DNA from 2 places in the Mesorhizobium japonicum MAFF 303099 genome. Region 2 is predicted to be linked to the other one. Evidence: riboswitches for the same ligand, from Rfam matches in the RefSeq annotation. Region 2 holds a riboswitch; the other holds the start of a gene.
What was found. Region 2 has a riboswitch for glycine ahead of gcvT (glycine cleavage system aminomethyltransferase GcvT). Riboswitches for the same ligand answer to the same signal wherever they lie in the genome.
Positions count from the first base shown of each region.

Region 1 (9,079 bases), on a different replicon from region 2:
CATCCCCAATCTCGGCCGCAAATATCACTGCGACTAGGAACGAGGCGCCGCGCATGGCCTGATAGGCCTCGACGACCCGCGCCATGGACCAGGTTGGCACGACGGCGCGCAACTGCTCGTCCAGGCGGTGGAGTCGCTGAGCCGCGTCCTCGATCGCGTCGATCTTCTCCTGGAACACGATCTGCTGCGCGGTATGCTCGAAGCTCTGGTGGGCAAGCCAGCGCCGGTGCGCCAACGTCCAATGACCGCCGTTCTCGTAGATCCGCCCATGGCGCAGGAGGAAGGAAAGTAGCTGCTGGCGTTTGCGGCGCAGGTCGTCGGCTGCGGCTTCCCGGGCTCGCACCAGATCGCGGACAGCCTCGTGGACCACGTCCGGCACCCACACCCCGCTCAGTTCGCCCGCCCGATGCAGCCGCGCCAGCGTCACCGCGTCCCGCCGGTTGGTCTTGACGCGCTCGCCCGGTCGCTTCGGGATCAGGGCCGGCGCAACCACCATGCAGTCGTGTCCAAGATCGCGGACCTGCCGGCACAACCCGTAACCCGTCGGCCCAGCCTCGAAGCAGACGTGCAGTCGATCATACTTTTTTCCCAGCTTCTTGATCGTCCGCTCTATCGCCGCCGGACTATTCTCGATCTCGCCGACGAACCGGACGTCGCCGGTGCGGCCGCCCTCCGCGATCGCAACCGCGTGCTTCTTCTTGGCTACATCAAACGCGACAAATGCTTCGCTATACTCTCCCATGGCGCCCTCCGTGCGTGAGGATCGGCTCGGCCCATCCGAGCAACCCTCGTCTTTTAATCGCACGAAAGGGCGGGCCACCGATCTCCGCCTCGGAACATGACGTCTAGTGGAAGCCGAAGCGCAGCCTCACCCCGCCGCGCGCTTCGAAACCATTTCCATCAACGTGTGAGGGCGTTCGATACGGATATGGCGCGGCGTCACCGTCACCAGCCCTTCCTTCTGGAAGCGCTTCATCATCATCGTCACCCATTGGCGTGTGGAGCCAACCATGGCCGCAATCTGGTCATGCGTCACCTTGGCATTGATGACGATTGCCTTTCCATCGCGCACGCCATGAAGGCTGCCGAGATTCATCAGGAACTGCGCCAGACGTTCGATCACCGAACGGGTGCCCAGCATCTGAGCCATCGCCGAGTAGCATCTGCCTTTCGCCGCAAGCCCCTGCAGAAGGCAGAGCGCAAAATTCGGAAGTTCGACGACGAGCTTCCTCAACGCATTGGCCGGTATGAACAGCATCCGGCATTCACTCAATGCTTCTCCCGTCTCGCCGTCGGTCCTTTCTCACCCAGATCATGATAGGAATAAGGAACCTATTCCTATCCGTCCAGCGTATGTTCCGTTTCTGTTCGCGTTAATTAGGGCGATCAGATATGGCAAACCGCTTGCACGAGTAAGCCCAGCGCTGCTTTGACAGACACGCAACCGTAAATCGGCTTCGTTCTGGGATAGCCCGCTCGTAAGATAAGAGCCAACGAGAGGATGATCAGAGATGTCCGGTAGCCAGCGACTAATGAAGGCGAGCGAGATTCCTGCCTTCGTCGACCAGGTGATCGAGCTCGGCTGCGACATCTGCGCCATCGGCCACTGGGCTACGTACTCGGTGACCATGAGGAGATGGGGGCGGGGGCCGAAGATCTCCAACGTATATGTGAAGAGTTCGGCGATCGTGACTTTTTGCTGCCGGAGATCGTTGCCTACCTGCGCTCGATTGGCCGGTACATGGAGCCCGCCTCGCCAGCGACACATTGGACCGAAAATCAAAGGACACACTAGGGGAACGAGGGTCGAAGCGGTAGCGGGCAAGCTCGCTTGAGTGCTATGCCCATCCGACATGGTCCTTTTTGGAAAGTCTCAGGAACAGATCGAACCAGAACCGGTATTCAGGATCTTCGCCATTGCCGGACGCTTCGAAGGCGCAATAGGCGACGGACGTAATAGGGTCTTTGCCATGCCGGTGGGTCGCCGCTTCTATCGCCTCACCGTCAGCAAGCCCCTCCCAGCCCTTTACAACGCTGTCGTGATTTCCCACACCGATGTCCTCAACTGTCTGGGAAAACATATGCCTGATCTGGGCCTGCACAATGCGTTTGCCTGCGCCTAGCATCAGCTTCAAATGTCGGATGAATCCAGGGGAGAGAGCGATTAGCCGATCCGTCCAACTTGGCGCCGATGGTTCGGCGACTTCCAGAAAAGCGTTGAGGCCCTGGCTCTGCAGGACATCGATTTGACCGAAGCCGACAAAGCTGAACTGAAGTCCACGGCTTTGGCATTGTTCGGCCGTCTTCAGTCAGAGCTCGATTCCGCCCTGGTGCTTATCGACGCCAGGCGGGAACTGGCCTTCAGGAACGCCTGCAGGTCAGTCATCGATTGTGCCCTACACCTGTATGCCGCCGAAACCGACCCCCAATACGATTAAAAGAGGACGACGAGCACAGCAGGCGATCCCGCGCCAAACGGCATCTGGCTGTCAATGAAGGCCGACTACCGAAGGAGCATGCCAGTGTCCTCAATGAATTCATCAAGCGAATGCACGGCCCCAAGCAGCGCTTGCTAGTGTCCGATATTGACTCGCCCGTGCCAAGACTCAGCCACGTCTACCGCGAAATATCGGCCGATGCATTGCATGTAAGCTGGACGTCGCTGCATCGTCACGTTTTTACGGACAAGGACGGTGACGTCCAGTTGACGCTGGAGCCCAAGGTGGGGAGGGACGAGCTTGAGGAGGCGGCGTCCACCCTCGCGCTTTCCTTGCTTTTCGCAATGCGCTCGCTCTTGATCATCTTGCCAGAGATCTCAGTAACGTATAATCTCCAAGGCATGTTCGTGAAGTACAAGAAAATATACAAACGGGGATTGCAAATAGTCGCATAATCTGAATTATGGAACTGGCGGGCTCATAAATAAAACAATAGCTTAGTGCTGATAATATCCATTATGTTAAATCTAGACCGATTGGCCGGCAGCACTGCCTCCGCTCAGCTTTAGCCGAGCTGATCTCATCTAGGTGCGATGTCAAACCGCTTACCAGCGCGCCAGGACCACTCTGAACCGATTCGTTGAAATTGGGCACGTTGGGCTCATATCAGTCAAAAACACTGGAAAAATGGTCCGTCCATTTCAGCACGGCCGCGGAAATGGCGATCAACGGCATGGCCTATCATCGTATAACTGCGGTGTTCAAAGGCTGGACGGGAGAGATCGGCTACTGCCGACGCCGACGGAGCAACCCCCCAAGGAAACTCTCAGGCAAAAGTGACCGCACCGCCGAACGATCTGGAGAGAGACGCCTCGAGCGTCCACCGAAGGGGAAAGCCGGCAGGCCCGGTTAAGCTCTCAGGTAGCCGAGACAGATTTGGGGATTTCGCTGCGGGCCAACCTCGCACCCATTGCACTGCTCGGAGTTCAGAATGCCCAAAATTGTTGTGATTGGCGCCGGAATTGCCGGTGTATCGACGGCTTATGCGTTGTTGGAGCAAGGCTACGACGTCACTGTGGTCGAGCGGCGACGCTATGCCGCGATGGAAACGTCATTCGCCAACGGCGGCCAGCTGTCGGCAAGCAATGCCGAAGTCTGGAATCACTGGTCAACCGTCCTCAAGGGCATCAAGTGGATGCTTCGGCGGGATGCGCCGCTCCTCATGAACCCTACCCCGTCGTGGCACAAGTACAGCTGGCTGCTTGAATTCGTATCCAATATTTCGCGATATCGTGAAAACACGATTGAAACGACCCGCCTGGCTATCGCTGCCCGAAAGCACCTCTTCGAGATCGCTGACCGTGAAGGCATCGACTTTGATCACGTCCGTCGCGGGATCCTGCATGTTTACTGGGACAAAGACGGCTTCGACCATGCGTTGAAGGTGAATGAGATGCTGAACGAGGGCGGCCTCGACCGGCGATCGGTGACGCCCAGCGAATTTGCCGGGATTGAACCTGCCTTGCATGGCAAGTTTTATGGAGGGTTTTACACCCCGTCGGATTCGACCGGCGACATCCACAAATATTGCGCGGGCTTGGAGAAGGCCTGCACAAAGCGTGGCGCCCAATTCATCTATGACGCCGCAGTGACCCGCATTGAACGCCGGGATCGCTTTAACATCGTTTGCGCAACGGATGGCGCCGATCAGACGCTGGTAGCCGACGGGATTGTAGTGTGTGCGGGAACAAATAGCCGCGATATCGCTGCGATGTTCGGGGATCGCATCAATATTTATCCGGTGAAAGGGTATTCCATTACGGTGGAGTTGGACGGGGCTGCGGCAGATTCCTCCGCGCCTTGGGTAAGCATTCTGGACGACCGCGCAAAAATCGTGACCAGCCGGCTCGGCGCAGCTCGGCTGCGGGTGGCAGGGACCGCAGAGTTCAATGGCGTCAATTTCGACATCCGCGAAGATCGCATCAGACCCTTGGTCGACTGGACGCGGATGATGTTCCCGAAAGTGGCGACTGAACACGTTGTGCCGTGGGCAGGGCTTCGACCGATGATGCCGAACATGATGCCGCGGGTCGGCAAAAGCCGGGTTCCGGGTGTCTTCTATAATACGGGTCACGGGCATCTAGGGTGGACGCTTTCTGCCGCAACATCGGCCATGCTGGCCACGGTTGTGGCCACGGATCTTCCGATTGATGCTCGTTTGGCAGCATAGAAGAAGTCCCTGCTTGCAAGCTCAAAGGAGAATTGAATATGACCAAACTGACATTGGAAGTCGCCAATTCCATCATTAATCGGGCGTGCTCTACAGCAAGCGGAAAAGGTCTCAAGCCCTTGAGCGTCGCGGTGTTGGATGCTGGTGGCCACTTGGTCGCGTTCCAGAAGCAGGACGGGGCTTCGATGCTCCGCTTTGAAATTGCATTCGGCAAGGCATACGGAGCTTTGGCCGTCGGTTTCGGTTCACGCTGGCTCGACAAAGCATCAGCCGACCGCCCTCACTTTGTAGCCGGACTCACCTCTATATCAGGTGGCAAGATTGTGCCCGTCCCCGGGGGCGTCCTGGTGAGAGACCAGGCCGGTCGGTTGCTTGGTGCGGTAGGGATTACTGGAGATACATCCGACAACGATGAAGCAGTGGCCGTGGAGGCCATCGAGATTGGCGGTTTGAATGCTCAAGCGGCCTGACTCAGGCAACTAGGCAAGGGTTTCGAGTTCGTCGGGCAAGAGACGCAGATCTGGCGGCCGATCAGGCACATTTGAAATAGCGTCTGCTCCGTCGGCGAGAATTTGGCATCTTTCGTGCACTGAGCGCCTTTAGATTGGTGGGCAGATGCAGCCGCCAGTGTCGAGAACGTTTGGATAGAGGGTTACAGAATGGATCAGCAAGCTTCCTACGGCTTTGCGCCGTCTGAGTTCGAGGAGCGTGTCGCCAGGGCTCAGCGGTTGATGGGCCAACATCGCCTGGACGGCCTGTTGCTCACTTCGATGGACAATATCCGGTACTTCATCGGTGTCGATTCCACATTCTGGGAGAGTTACACCCGACCTTGGTTCGTATTGGTGCCTGCTACCGGGGTTCCCCTTGCGATCATTCCGGAGATCGGAAGGGCTATCATCGAGAAGACGTGGATCAAGGAAATCAGATCCTGGCCTTCGCCTCGGCCCGAGGACGAAGGCACATCTCTCGTTGTCGCTGCGATATCCGACCTGCCCCGTCGACACGGGCGAGTCGGAGCTGAGCTTGGTTTCGAACTGCGACTGGGGATGCCGGTAACGCAATTGAATGCGATCATCGGTGATCTGAAAAGCGTTGAGATTGTGGATGGCGCGAGCCTCATTTGGCAGCTCCGCATGATCAAGAGCGCGGCCGAGATCTGTAAAATCAAGAAAGCTATCGACATCGCGGGCGCCGTATACGCTCAGGTGCCCGATTTCGTTAACATCGGCGATACTGAACGTACGATCCTTCGGGAGTTCCGTGGTCGCTTGAATATGGGCGGCGCCGGCGCTATCCCGACCCTCATTTGCAGATCCGACGTCGGCGGGCCTTTCGAGATTACGGGCGGGCCAAGGGACCGGCCAATCGCTGATGGCGATCTGCTCTTCATCGACACGGGCACGACCTTCGACGGGTATTTCTGCGATTACGATCGCAACTACCAGGTGGGCAGGGCGACAGATGCCCTACGGTTTGCCCACGAGAAGGTGTGGGAAGCGCACGAGATTGGGCTTCAAGCAGTAACAGCAGGGGTTACGGCCGGATATGTGTTTGAACAGATGGCCAAGGCGCTTTCGTCCGGTGGGACGGACCTCAACAGCAACGGGCGCATGGGGCATGGACTTGGTTTGCGGCTGACCGAACCGCCGTCAATTCGACTGGAGGACAATACGGTGTTGCAGCCAGGCATGGTGCTCTGCATTGAGCCTGCCTTGGAGTACGAGCCCGGTAAAATCGTCCTGCATGAGGAAACAGTCGTGGTCACTGAAGGAAAGGCCCAACTGCTCACCCTTCGGGCGCCGAAGCAGCTAGCCCAGATACGCTGATGGGGTTCCTTTCTTTCACCGAAGCTCTGTTTGGCGACGAGGTAGCTAGCGACCGCCGGTCATATGATCGAAAGCTCCCTTGCAACCTCCGCAAACGCCTCAACCGCACGGTCAATGTCGGCAGTGGAATGCGCCGCCGACATCTGCGTGCGGATCCGTGCCTGCCCCTTGGGTACCACCGGAAACGAAAAGCCGATCACATAGATGCCGCGCTTCAGCATGCGGGCCGCCATTTCCCGCGCCAGCGTGGCATCGCCCAGCATGACCGGAATGATCGGGTGGTCGGCGCCGGCCAGCGTGAAGCCGAGCTTGCCCATCTGCGACCTGAACCGTGCCGCATTCGCATAGAGGCGTTCGCGCAAGGCGTCGCCATTGCGGATCAGCTCGAACACCTTGATCGAGGCGCCGGCGATCGCCGGCATCAGCGTGTTGGAAAACAGATAGGGCCGCGAGCGCTGGCGCAGCCAGTCGACCACTTGGCTTTTGCCCGATGTGTAACCGCCGGATGCACCGCCGAGCGCCTTGCCGAGCGTTCCGGTGATGATGTCCACCCTGCCCTCGACGCCGCAATGCTCGGCCGAGCCACGGCCGTTCTTGCCGACGAACCCGACCGCATGGCTGTCGTCGACCATGACCATGGCGTCGTATTTGTCTGCGAGATCGCAGACTCCCTTGAGATTGGCGATGATGCCGTCCATCGAGAACACGCCGTCGGTGGCGATCAACCGGAAGCGGCAATCCTTCGCTTCCTTCAGCCGCGCTTCCAGATCAGCCATATCGTTGTTGGCGTAACGGAAGCGCTTGGCCTTCGACAGCCTGACACCATCGATGATCGAGGCGTGGTTCAGCGCATCCGAGATGATCGCATCTTCCTCACCAAGCAGCGTTTCGAACAGGCCGCCATTGGCGTCGAAGCAGGAGCCATAGAGGATGGTGTCTTCCAGGCCGAGGAAGGATGAAATCGTCGCCTCGAGCTGTTTGTGTTCCTCCTGCGTGCCGCAGATGAAGCGCACCGACGCCATGCCGTAGCCATAACGGTCGAGCGCCTGGGTAGCCGCTTTTCGCAGGTCGGCGCTGTCGGCGAGGCCGAGATAGTTGTTGGCGCAGAAATTGAGCACCTTTTCGCCGCCGACCTCGATCTCGGCCGACTGCATCGAGGATATGACCCGTTCGGATTTGTAGAGCCCGGCCGATTTCAGGCCGGCAAGCTCGTTCGAGAGATGAGAAATGAAAGCGTCGGTCATCGGCAGACTCACGGCAGCACAGCCCTCCCCGCACTGGGGAGGACCTCTCGGCAGTATGTTGCGGTACTATGCGTAATTTACCGCTGTCGACCATGCGGGATCAGCATGCTTCTCCCAATACAGGTCTGCCAGCTGGCGTGTTAGAGCGCCAACCTTGCCGTCGCCTACAACGGTTTCGTCAATCTTGGACACCGGCATGATCCCGCCTGCTGTAGACGTGATGAAAACCTCATCGGCGCCCTTCAGTTCGTTGCGATCAATGTCGCCGGCGCTGACGGATAGGCCCAGTTCGTCGCACAGATCAAATACGGTCTGCCTGGTAATGCCGGCAAGGACACCATAAGCCGGCGTCTTCAAGCGGCCGTCTTTGACGGTGAAAACGTTAAAGCCAGGCCCTTCGGCAATGTTGTCGTTGATGTCGACGATCAATGCAGTTTCGGCACCATAGTCGTACGCATCGAACAGGCCCTTCACCAGATCGAGCCAGTGATAGTTCTTGATGGTCGGATCGATCGACTTGGGCGGGATCCGGACAGTGTTGCTGATGGCGACATGCAGGCCGCGCTCGAGCTGCTCCTTGTTGGCAACCGACCCGAAAGGCACCGCGAATGCGATGAACCGGTTCTCCGACTGGCGCGGGTCCCGGCTAAAGGTGGGCGAGCCACCTCGCGTACAGATCATTTCGACATAGGCCGACTTGTGTCCGGAGAGCGCTACACAGGTCGACAGGATCTTTTCGATCTCACTGCGGTTGTAGGGAAGCTTCATGCGGAGCTTTTCCATCCCGCGGAAGAACCGGTCCACGTGCAGATTCAGCCTAAAGAACCTCCCGTCCCACACATGAACGGTATCGTAGGTGGCATCGGAATGCAGAAAGCCCCAGTCCAGAACCGACACCTTGGCTTCGGACATCGGCAGGTACTGACCATCCATGAACGCCACGCCGTGAGGATACTGTCGTTGATCCTGGTGCCGTTTTTCTATGGCTGGGAGCGTCGTTGCAGGTTCGGCTGCTGCAATTGTCATTCCTGAGTCCTCCAATCTTGCAATCTCGCATAAGCGCATCACCGCCGCAGCGGCTCCGGACCGGCTGCACACCGCGCGTGGCCGCCTTTGGTACGGCCGCCGGAACAATTAAATCGCAGACTTCGATGGATTGATTGCGATCAAAGTAGCGGCTCCGCCGCAATGGACGCTTCAAAAATTGGATGGAAGTGAGGGAAACGCTAGAGCTTACACTAGCACCCGTGGCTCAAATTTTACTCGGTCCAGCGCAATCATGCTCTTGAACTTGCGGACGTTCGGATTTGTATAGAGCTTGGTTTTCACAAAAACGTC
Region 1 covers NC_002679.1:176,171-185,249, forward strand. Annotated here, with positions in the region: gene MAFF_RS35690 (IS110 family transposase) at 1-742, opposite strand, end outside; gene MAFF_RS35695 (Crp/Fnr family transcriptional regulator) at 869-1,273, opposite strand; partial or broken gene MAFF_RS41070 (hypothetical protein) at 1,533-1,795, shown strand; gene MAFF_RS35705 (hypothetical protein) at 1,839-2,126, opposite strand; gene MAFF_RS35710 (hypothetical protein) at 2,247-2,438, shown strand; gene MAFF_RS35715 (hypothetical protein) at 2,576-2,893, shown strand; glycine riboswitch at 3,202-3,291, shown strand; gene MAFF_RS35720 (D-amino acid dehydrogenase) at 3,430-4,668, shown strand; gene MAFF_RS35725 (GlcG/HbpS family heme-binding protein) at 4,707-5,138, shown strand; gene MAFF_RS35730 (M24 family metallopeptidase) at 5,328-6,497, shown strand; gene MAFF_RS35735 (glycine C-acetyltransferase) at 6,557-7,741, opposite strand; gene MAFF_RS35740 (aminotransferase class IV) at 7,808-8,767, opposite strand; gene MAFF_RS35745 (Lrp/AsnC family transcriptional regulator) at 8,975-9,079, opposite strand, start outside.
Region 1: it holds a riboswitch for glycine, as region 2 does, so the genes downstream of both, MAFF_RS35720 (D-amino acid dehydrogenase) here and gcvT (glycine cleavage system aminomethyltransferase GcvT) in region 2, are expected to answer to the same signal.

Region 2 (9,079 bases):
TCGAGAACGCCAAATCCAACGATGTCGTGGTGACTGCCGATATTCCGCTTGCCGCTCGAGCGGTGGCGCTCGGCGCGCATGTGCTTGGGCCCACCGGGAGGCCGTTCACGCCCGAAACGATCGGCATGGCGGTGGCCATGCGCGACCTCAAGCAGCATTTACGCGAGACCGGTGAAAGCAAGGGCTACAATGCCTCCTTCGCACCGCAGGACCGTTCGCGGTTCCTTGGTGAACTCGACCGCATCTTGCGGCGCGCGCTGAAATCCGCCACACCCGGCTAGAAACCGAGCGCCATCCAGGGTGGAGACCGCCATGGCCGCCGAAACCCCGATCCCGAGACCCGTGCAGCGCCATATGCTGTTCGCGATGTCGGCGTGTTTCGGGGCGCTCGCGTTCCTCGTGGCGTTGCTGCTGCATGCCCCGCTCGCCTACTCGATCGGCGCCAATGCCTTTTTCGCCGCCTACGTCATTCTTGTCGTCAGCCAGATGCCCAAATTCACCGGAAAATATCTGAGCAAGAACGCGCGCGCCACCGATCAGCCGGTGCTGGTCATCTTCGCGGTGACGCTCGTCGTCGTTATCGTCGCCGTTGTCTCATTGTTCCTGCTTATCAATCAAAAGAACAGAGGCAATTCCGTCGAACTCGGTTTCGCGCTGCTGTCGATCCCGCTTGGCTGGTTCACCATCCATGCCATGGCCGCACTTCATTATGCGCATGTCTACTGGATGGACGGCGATGCGGTGGACGCTGAAACCAAGAAGAAAATCCCGGTCGGCGGATTGCTGTTCCCAGGCGACAAGCGCCCGGAAGGTTGGGATTTCCTCTATTTCTCGGCAGTCATCGGCATGACGGCGCAAACCGCCGACACCAACATCTCGACCACGCATATGCGCTGTGTCGTCCTCGTCCACTCGATCCTGTCGTTTTTCTTCAACACGGTCATCGTCGCCGCGGCCGTCAATCTCGCCGTCAGCCTGGGTGGTCCGTAATAAATCCGTGATCGGGTGAAACATCGGTTTGGATCGCGACGTATCAGGAGGACAATGAACGCGCAGGCCACGCCGTGAGGCCGGGAGACGAAACAAGATGCAATCCGTTGCCAGAAGCCAATCCGCCACCGGACCGGACGCTCCCGTGTCGAGCGACAGCACGCTGATCTACCGGCAGTCGCGCTGGACGCGGCTGACGCACTGGATCTGGGCCATTTCGCTGTTCTTCATGCTGCTTTCCGGGCTGCAGATATTCAACGCCCGGCCACAGCTCTATATCGGCAAGCAATCCGGCTTCGGCTACAACAACACCATCTTCGAAATCGGCGCCGTGAACACCGATGCCGGGCCGCGCGGGTTCACCGAAATCTTCGGGCACCGCTTCGACACGACGGGCGTGCTCGGCTGGTCGGGTCCGCCAGGCAACGAGACGGCGCGCGGCTTCCCGTCCTGGGCGACCATTCCGTCCTATTATGACCTCGGCACCGCCCGCGTCGTGCATTTCTTCTTCGCCTGGATCCTGACGACGACCTTGATCGTCTGGCTGGTCGCCAGCCTGGTCAACGGCCATATCAGGCGCGATCTCGCCCCACGCCTGGACGACCTCAAGCGGCTGCCGCGCGACATCGTCGACCACGCCAGGCTGAAATTCCATCACACACGCGAATACAACACGCTGCAGAAAATGGCCTATGGCGGCGTGCTGTTCGTGCTGTTGCCGCTGATGATCATCACCGGCCTTGCCATGTCTCCCAGCATGAATTCGGTGCTGCCCTTCCTCAACGAAGTGCTCGGCGGCCGGCAGACGGCGCGCACCATCCATTTCACCGTCATGCTGCTGCTGGTCGGCTTCTTCATCATCCACATCCTGATGATCCTGGCCGCCGGCCCGATCAACGAATTGCGCTCGATCATCACCGGCTGGTACCGCACCGACCCTCCCGCGCATGACGACAAGACGACCGAGAGGAGTGCCTGACATGGCGAAGTTTGAGATCAGCCCCAATTTTCAGATCAGTCGAAGGAAATTCCTGACCGCCGCCAGCCTTGGCGCCTCCGGCATCATGCTGTCGGGCTGCGATGCCTTCGACAGCCAGTTGAGCATCGGCAGCGGCCTGCGCAGCTTCCTCGAAAACGCCAATGGCCTGACATATCGCGCCCAACGCCTGCTTGCCGGCCGTGACGCGCTGGCACCGGAATTCACCGAGGCCGACATCCGCCAGCCGCAGCGGCCGAACGGCGTTACCGCGCCTGACGATGACACCTATAAGGGCCTGCTCGCCAACAATTTCGCCGACTGGCGGCTGGAAGTCTCAGGCCTCGTCGAAAAGCCGCTGTCGCTCAGCCGCGAGCAGCTTCAGAACATGCCGAGCCGCACCCAGATCACCCGCCACGACTGCGTCGAGGGTTGGAGCTGCATCGCCAAATGGACCGGCACGCCGCTGTCGCTGGTGCTCGACCAGGCGGTGGTCAAGCCGCAGGCGCGTTACGTCATGTTCCACTGCCTCGACACGATCGACCGCAGCCTGTCCGGCGACATCAAATATTATGGCACGATCGACCTGATCGACGCCCGCCACCCGCAGACGATCCTCGCCTATGGCCTGAACGGCAAACCGCTCCCGGTCGAAAACGGCGCTCCGCTGCGTGTCCGCGTCGAGCGCCAGCTCGGCTACAAGATGCCGAAGTACCTCTACAAGATCGAGTTGGTCGACGGCTTCGCCAATGTCGGCGGCGGCCGCGGCGGCTATTGGGAAGACAATGGCTACGACTGGTACGGCGGGATTTGATGACCAGGGAATTAGCACACCGAGATCAGTGGCTTAAACCGCAGTATCTCAAGCCACTTTGTCGAGCAGCGGCCTCAGCGCCGGATGGATCTCCGGCGAAGCATGCTTGATCAGCGTCAGCAGCGCACGCTCATTTTCGTATAAAGGGCGGTTCGTCCCGATGTGCTCGATCAGCCATTTGGCTTCGCCGGCGTCGATCGTCTCGGCGCGGCGGGCCAGGGCCTCGGCCGCCCTGTTCTTGGCCTCCCATTCGGCCTCGATGTCATCGGGGGACCGGTAGGCCTCGATGATCCCGGCAAGCCCGCCGGACACCATGCGGCTGAAAAAGCCGCCAATTTCCGGCTCGGCATGTTCGAGGAAGCTTTCCTGGCGCAGCGCCACGTCGCGGGTCGGCGCTTCATAGCCGGCCGAACACATGACGAAATTGGCGATTGCCTTGACGAACAGGTCGTTCCAGGACGGATCGTTCTTGGCCTGGGCGGTCTGTTCGTTGATCCTGAACAGCACCTCGGCCTCGCCGCGGGTGATGGCGATGTTGCCGTCGCCGCCATGGGCGTAGAGGATGCGGCGCAGCAGTTCGACTTCCGCCTTGGCAATCAGTCCGGGCACCAGCGCGCCGCCCAGCATCAGTGGCCCCTTGCCGTCGATGACGGCATGGGCGACCTGCTCCAGCGCATAGACGCAAAGCTTGCTCGGCGAGGATCTCGCCTTTTCCAGCACATGGACCAGCAATTCGAGTTCGGTACGGCTGTCGACCATGCCGTCGCGCGAGATGGTGCGGACCAGCCAGTCGGCATTGTCCTGGGAGATATAGCCGGACGGCTTTTCCTGATGGACGATGTAGTCGGTCACCGCCTCGACGAAGAACGGTGCCCACTCCGCGCATTTGTCCTGGGCCGTCTGGTCGAGAGCGAACAGCGCCTCGGCCTCGCCTCGGGTCACCACGCCATCGGCGAACACGTCGCGGCGCAGCATCAGCACGTCCTCCGCGGCAATGCGATTCTTCGAGGTCAGCCCAGCCACCGGCGCGCTCATGATCAATTCGCCCATTGTCGTCCCCGTCCGCCCCAAAGTGTTACATCGGCCTGCTATATCAGGAGTGTCTTGAAAAACCGGCAAACGGCGTGGTTAGCGAAGACTTGTCGGCCAATGCATGTCGCCCAAAAGTGTGCAGCGGTTTTGGGAGAACGACATGGATCAAAACAAAGAGCTAAAGCGCATCGCCTGAATCCATTTCAGCGCGACGCGCTTTAGATGTCGCTGGGAGGTGACAAGGTGTCGCCGACGGGCTATGGATGGCGCGTCGAGGGCTCGGGATTCGAGTCCTACCTGTTTGCGGGAGAGAGCAGCGAGAGCTGCCGCCGAAGGGGAAATCGCCCGAAATCTCTCAGGCAAAAGAACCGTAGACGGGAAAGACACTCTGGAAAGTCGGGGCTTGCCCCCGCGCCGAAGGTGTAAGCGCCGCTGACAGAGTTCCGGTTGCGCGAGTCTCTCAGGCTTCAGACAGAGGGGCACGGACTGGTCGCCATTCGCGGCCGCTTGCGTGCGACTCTGGAGACGACATGACGGGCGACGACTCAAAACACCTTCCTCTAGAAGATATCCACACAGCCGCCGGCGCGCGCTTCGGCGCCTTTGCCGGTTGGTCGATGCCGCTGACCTATCCGGCCGGCGTCATGAAGGAGCATCTGCACACCCGCGAGCATGTCGGTCTCTTCGATATCTCGCACATGAAACTGTTCGAGGTCAGCGGGCCGCAGGCGGTTGCACTGCTCAACCGCGCTTGCCCCTTGGATGCCGGCGCGCTCGAAATCTCGCAGTCGAAACTGTCCTTCTTCCTCAATGAGGCCGGCGGCATTCTCGACGACCTGATCGTCACCCGGCTCGGCGATACCAGGTTCATGGTGGTCGCCAATGCCGGCAACGCCGTCGCCGACGAAAAGCATCTGCGTGAGCTGGCCACGAATTTTGATGTGAAGGTCGAGCCGCTCGACCGCGTCTTCCTCGCTATCCAGGGCCCGGAAGCATGGGCGGCTCTTTCCCGCGCCGGCATCGAGACCGGCTCGCTGCTGTTCATGCATGGCGTCGAACCGCGGAAAGACTGGTTCATGAGCCGGTCTGGCTACACTGGCGAGGACGGTTTCGAGATCGGGCTGCCGGAGGCCGACGCGCGCGATCTCGTCGCGAAGCTACTCGAAGATGAGCGTGTGCTGTGGATCGGCCTTGCCGCGCGCGACAGCCTGCGGCTTGAGGCTGGGCTTTGCCTGCATGGCCAGGACATCACGCCGGAGACCGACCCGGCCGCTGCCGCGCTGATGTGGGCAATCCCCAGGGATATCCGCGCTTCCGGGGCGTTCATAGGCGCCGACGCCTTGCGCGCCGCCGTGGAACGCGGCCCAGCGCAAAAGCGCGTCGGGTTGAAGCCGGAAGGCCGCCAGCCGGTGCGCGCCGGCGTTGCTCTGTTCGACGCCGACGGCAATCCCGCCGGCCATGTCACATCGGGCGGCTTTGGCCCCTCGGCCGGCCATCCGGTCGCCATGGGCTATGTCGCCGCATCGCTGGCAAAGCCCGGCACACGGGTGTTCGCCGAGGTACGCGGCACGAAGATCCCCGTCGATATCAGTTCCCTGCCCTTCACCCCTCATCGCTACCGCAAAGGATGAACCTCATGGCAAAGACCTATTTCACATCAGATCACGAATGGCTCCGCGTTGAGGGCGGCATCGCCACCGTCGGCATCACCGACTACGCGCAGGAGCAGCTCGGCGACCTCGTCTTCGTCGAACTGCCGGAAACGGGCAAGAAGCTGACCAAGGGCGACACCGCCGTCGTGGTCGAATCCGTCAAGGCGGCTTCCGACGTTTACGCGCCGGTCGACGGCGAGATCACCGAGGCCAACGGCACGCTGTCTTCCGACCCGTCGCTGGTCAACTCGGCGGCAACCGGCGCCGGCTGGCTGTGGAAGATGAGGCTTGCCGACGAAAGCCAGCTCGCCGGCCTCATGGATGAGGCCGCCTACAAAGCCCATATCGCCTGAAATCAGGACTAGAGATGATGACCACAGCACTTACCCCCTTCTCGGCCCGTCATATCGGTCCTGGCGTGAACGATGTCAGAGCCATGCTTGCGGTGATCGGCGTTCCCTCCGTCGAGACGCTGATCAGCCAGGCCGTACCGCAGTCGATTCGCCTCGACCTGCCGCTGACCTTGCCCGCGCCGGCCAGCGAAGCCGAAGCACTGGCCGAATTGTCGGCCATCATGGCGAAGAACACGGTGCTGAAGAGCTTCATCGGCGCCGGCTATCACGGCGTCCACGTGCCGCCGGTCATCCAGCGCAATCTGTTCGAGAATCCGGCCTGGTACACGGCCTACACGCCCTATCAGGCCGAGATCAGCCAGGGCCGTCTGGAAATGCTGTTCAACTTCCAGACCTTGGTCACCGAATTGACCGGGCTGCCGGTGGCATCCGCCTCGCTGCTCGATGAGGCCACCGCTGTCGCCGAAGCGGTCGGCATTGCGCTGCGCCACCACCGCGACAAGCGCACCAAGGTGGCGTTCGCCGGCACGCCGCACCCGCAGACGCTGGATGTGGTGCGCACCCGTGCCGAACCGCTCGGCATCGAGATTGACGGCGAGACGATCGACGACAACACCGCTGCCCTGCTCGTCTCCTGGCCCGACACCCTTGGCGTCTATGGCGACCACAAGGCCGCGATCGACAAGGCCCGCGCCGCTGGCGCGCTGGTCGTCTTCATCGCCGATCCACTCGGCCTGACGCTGACCGATGCGCCGGCGAAACTCGGCGCCGACATCGCCGTCGGGCCGATGCAGCGCTTTGGCGTGCCGATGGGCTTTGGCGGCCCGCACGCCGCCTATTGCGCCGTTTCCGACAGGCTGACCCGGCTGATGCCCGGCCGCCTCGTCGGCCAGTCGACCGACAGCAAGGGCCGGCCCGGCTACCGCCTGGCCTTGCAGACGCGAGAACAGCATATCCGCCGCGACAAGGCGACCTCCAACATCTGCACCGCGCAGGCGCTGCTCGCCAACATGGCAACGGCCTATGCCATCTGGCACGGCCCGGCCGGGCTGCAGGCGATTGCCGGGCGCATCCACGCGCTGGCCAACCGCCTGGCGAGCGGCCTCAAGGCGGCGGGCGTTTCGGTGCTCGGCGCCAGCCGCTTCGACACGGTGACGGTGGAGGCGAAAGGCAAGGCCGCGGAGATCGCCGAAGCCGCCGAAAAGACCGGCCGGTTGCTGCGCGTCCTCGACGCCGACCATGTCGGCATCGCCTTCGACGAGACCTCGACCGATGCGGATCTCGATGCAATCGCTTCCCTGTTCGGTGCCAAGGCTGCCCCCTCGGCCGACAGCACCGTCCCTGGCAAGCCGCGCGGAAAAGAGTTTCTGACCCAGCCCGTCTTCAACGAGAACAAGTCGGAAACCGACATGATGCGCCTGCTGCGCCGGTTGGCCGACAAGGATCTGGCGCTCGACCGCTCCATGATCCCGCTCGGATCCTGCACCATGAAGCTTAACGCGGCGGCCGAAATGATGCCGGTGAGCTGGCCAAGCATCGCCGATCTGCATCCCTTCGCGCCGGCCAGCCATTCGGCCGGCTATCGCGCCATGATCGGCGAACTGGAAGGCTGGCTGTCCGAAATCACCGGCTTCGACGCGGTCAGCCTGCAGCCCAATGCCGGCAGCCAGGGCGAATATGCCGGCCTGCTCGCCATCCGCGCCTATCACCGCTCGCGCGGCGAAGGGCATCGCACGGTCTGCCTGATCCCCTCCTCCGCGCATGGCACCAATCCGGCAAGCGCGGCGATGGCCGGCATGAGCGTTGTTGTCGTGCGCTGCCTGGAGGACGGTAACATCGACATGGACGATATGCGGGCCAAAGCCAACGAGCATTCCAAGAATCTCGCCGCGCTGATGTTCACCTATCCCTCGACACATGGCGTCTACGAAGAAGGCGCCCGCCATCTCTGCGCCCTGATCCATGAGCATGGCGGCCAGGTCTATTTCGACGGCGCCAACCTCAACGCGCTGGTCGCGCTCGCCCGACCCGCCGATATCGGCGCCGATGTCTGCCATATGAACCTGCACAAGACCTTCTGCATTCCGCATGGCGGCGGTGGCCCCGGCGTCGGCCCGATCGGCGTCAAGGCACATCTGAAGCCTTATCTGCCGGGCCATGTCACAGAAGGCTCGGCGCATGCCGTGTCTGCGGCACCGTTCGGCAGCGCTTCCATCCTGCCGATCACCTGGATGTATATCCGCATGATGGGCGCCGCTGGACTGAAGCAGGCAACGGAGACCGCCATCATCTCGGCCAACTACGTGGCGACACGGCTCGCGCCGCACTTCCCGCTGCTCTACAAGGGCCGGCACGATCGCATCGCGCATGAATGCATCCTCGACACCCGCGTGCTCAAGGAGAGCGCAGGCATCAGCGTCGACGATATCGCCAAGCGCCTCATCGACTATGGCTTCCACGCGCCGACCATGTCGTTTCCGGTCGCCGGCACGTTGATGGTCGAGCCGACGGAATCCGAGCCGAAGCGCGAACTCGACCGCTTCTGCGAGGCGATGATCGCCATTGCCGGCGAAGCCGCGAAAGTCGCCAGGGGTGACTGGCCCTTGGCCGACAACCCGCTGGTCAACGCGCCGCACACCGCCGCCGAGACACTGGCCGGCCAGTGGACCCATCCCTACTCGCGCCTGGAAGCGGCCTATCCCGCGGGCGACGCCGATACGGCGGCCAAGTACTGGCCGCCGGTGTCGCGCATCGACAATGTCGCCGGCGACCGCAATCTGGTCTGCTCCTGCCCGCCTTTGTCGGATTATCTGGGAGCAGCCGAATAGCAGCCTCTCGGCCTACGCAGAGCGCAAGGCCGGCTTGACCGGTTCGGCCTTGCCCATTCTTTTGCGGCTGACAACGCAGTTTCGGCCGGCGCGCTTGGCCGCATAGAGCGCGGCGTCCGCCTCGGCCAGGACCTCGTCGAGGCTGCTGCCGTCAGCGCCGCCAAAGCCGATGCCGCCGCTGACCGTGCTGCGCAATGGGCCGAGCGGGGTAGGAACGATCTCGGTGCCGAAGGCGACGCCGATCTTGCTGGCGAGATCATGGGCGCGCTCTTCCGTCATCCGCGACATGACGATGGCGAACTCCTCGCCGCCCAGGCGAAAGGCGTCGACGCCGGTCCTGGCATATTTCCGGATGACGGCGGCGAAGCGGCACAGCACCTGGTCCCCGACCGGGTGACCGTAGATGTCGTTCGTCCTCTTGAAGTGATCGAGAT
Region 2 covers NC_002678.2:703,583-712,661, forward strand. Annotated here, with positions in the region: gene MAFF_RS04625 (YaiI/YqxD family protein) at 1-281, shown strand, start outside; gene MAFF_RS04630 (DUF1345 domain-containing protein) at 313-990, shown strand; gene MAFF_RS04635 (cytochrome b/b6 domain-containing protein) at 1,088-1,969, shown strand; gene MAFF_RS04640 (molybdopterin-binding protein) at 1,971-2,780, shown strand; gene MAFF_RS04645 (hypothetical protein) at 2,829-3,830, opposite strand; glycine riboswitch at 4,107-4,193, shown strand; gene gcvT (glycine cleavage system aminomethyltransferase GcvT) at 4,343-5,443, shown strand; gene gcvH (glycine cleavage system protein GcvH) at 5,449-5,817, shown strand; gene gcvP (aminomethyl-transferring glycine dehydrogenase) at 5,832-8,645, shown strand; gene MAFF_RS04665 (GGDEF domain-containing protein) at 8,658-9,079, opposite strand, start outside.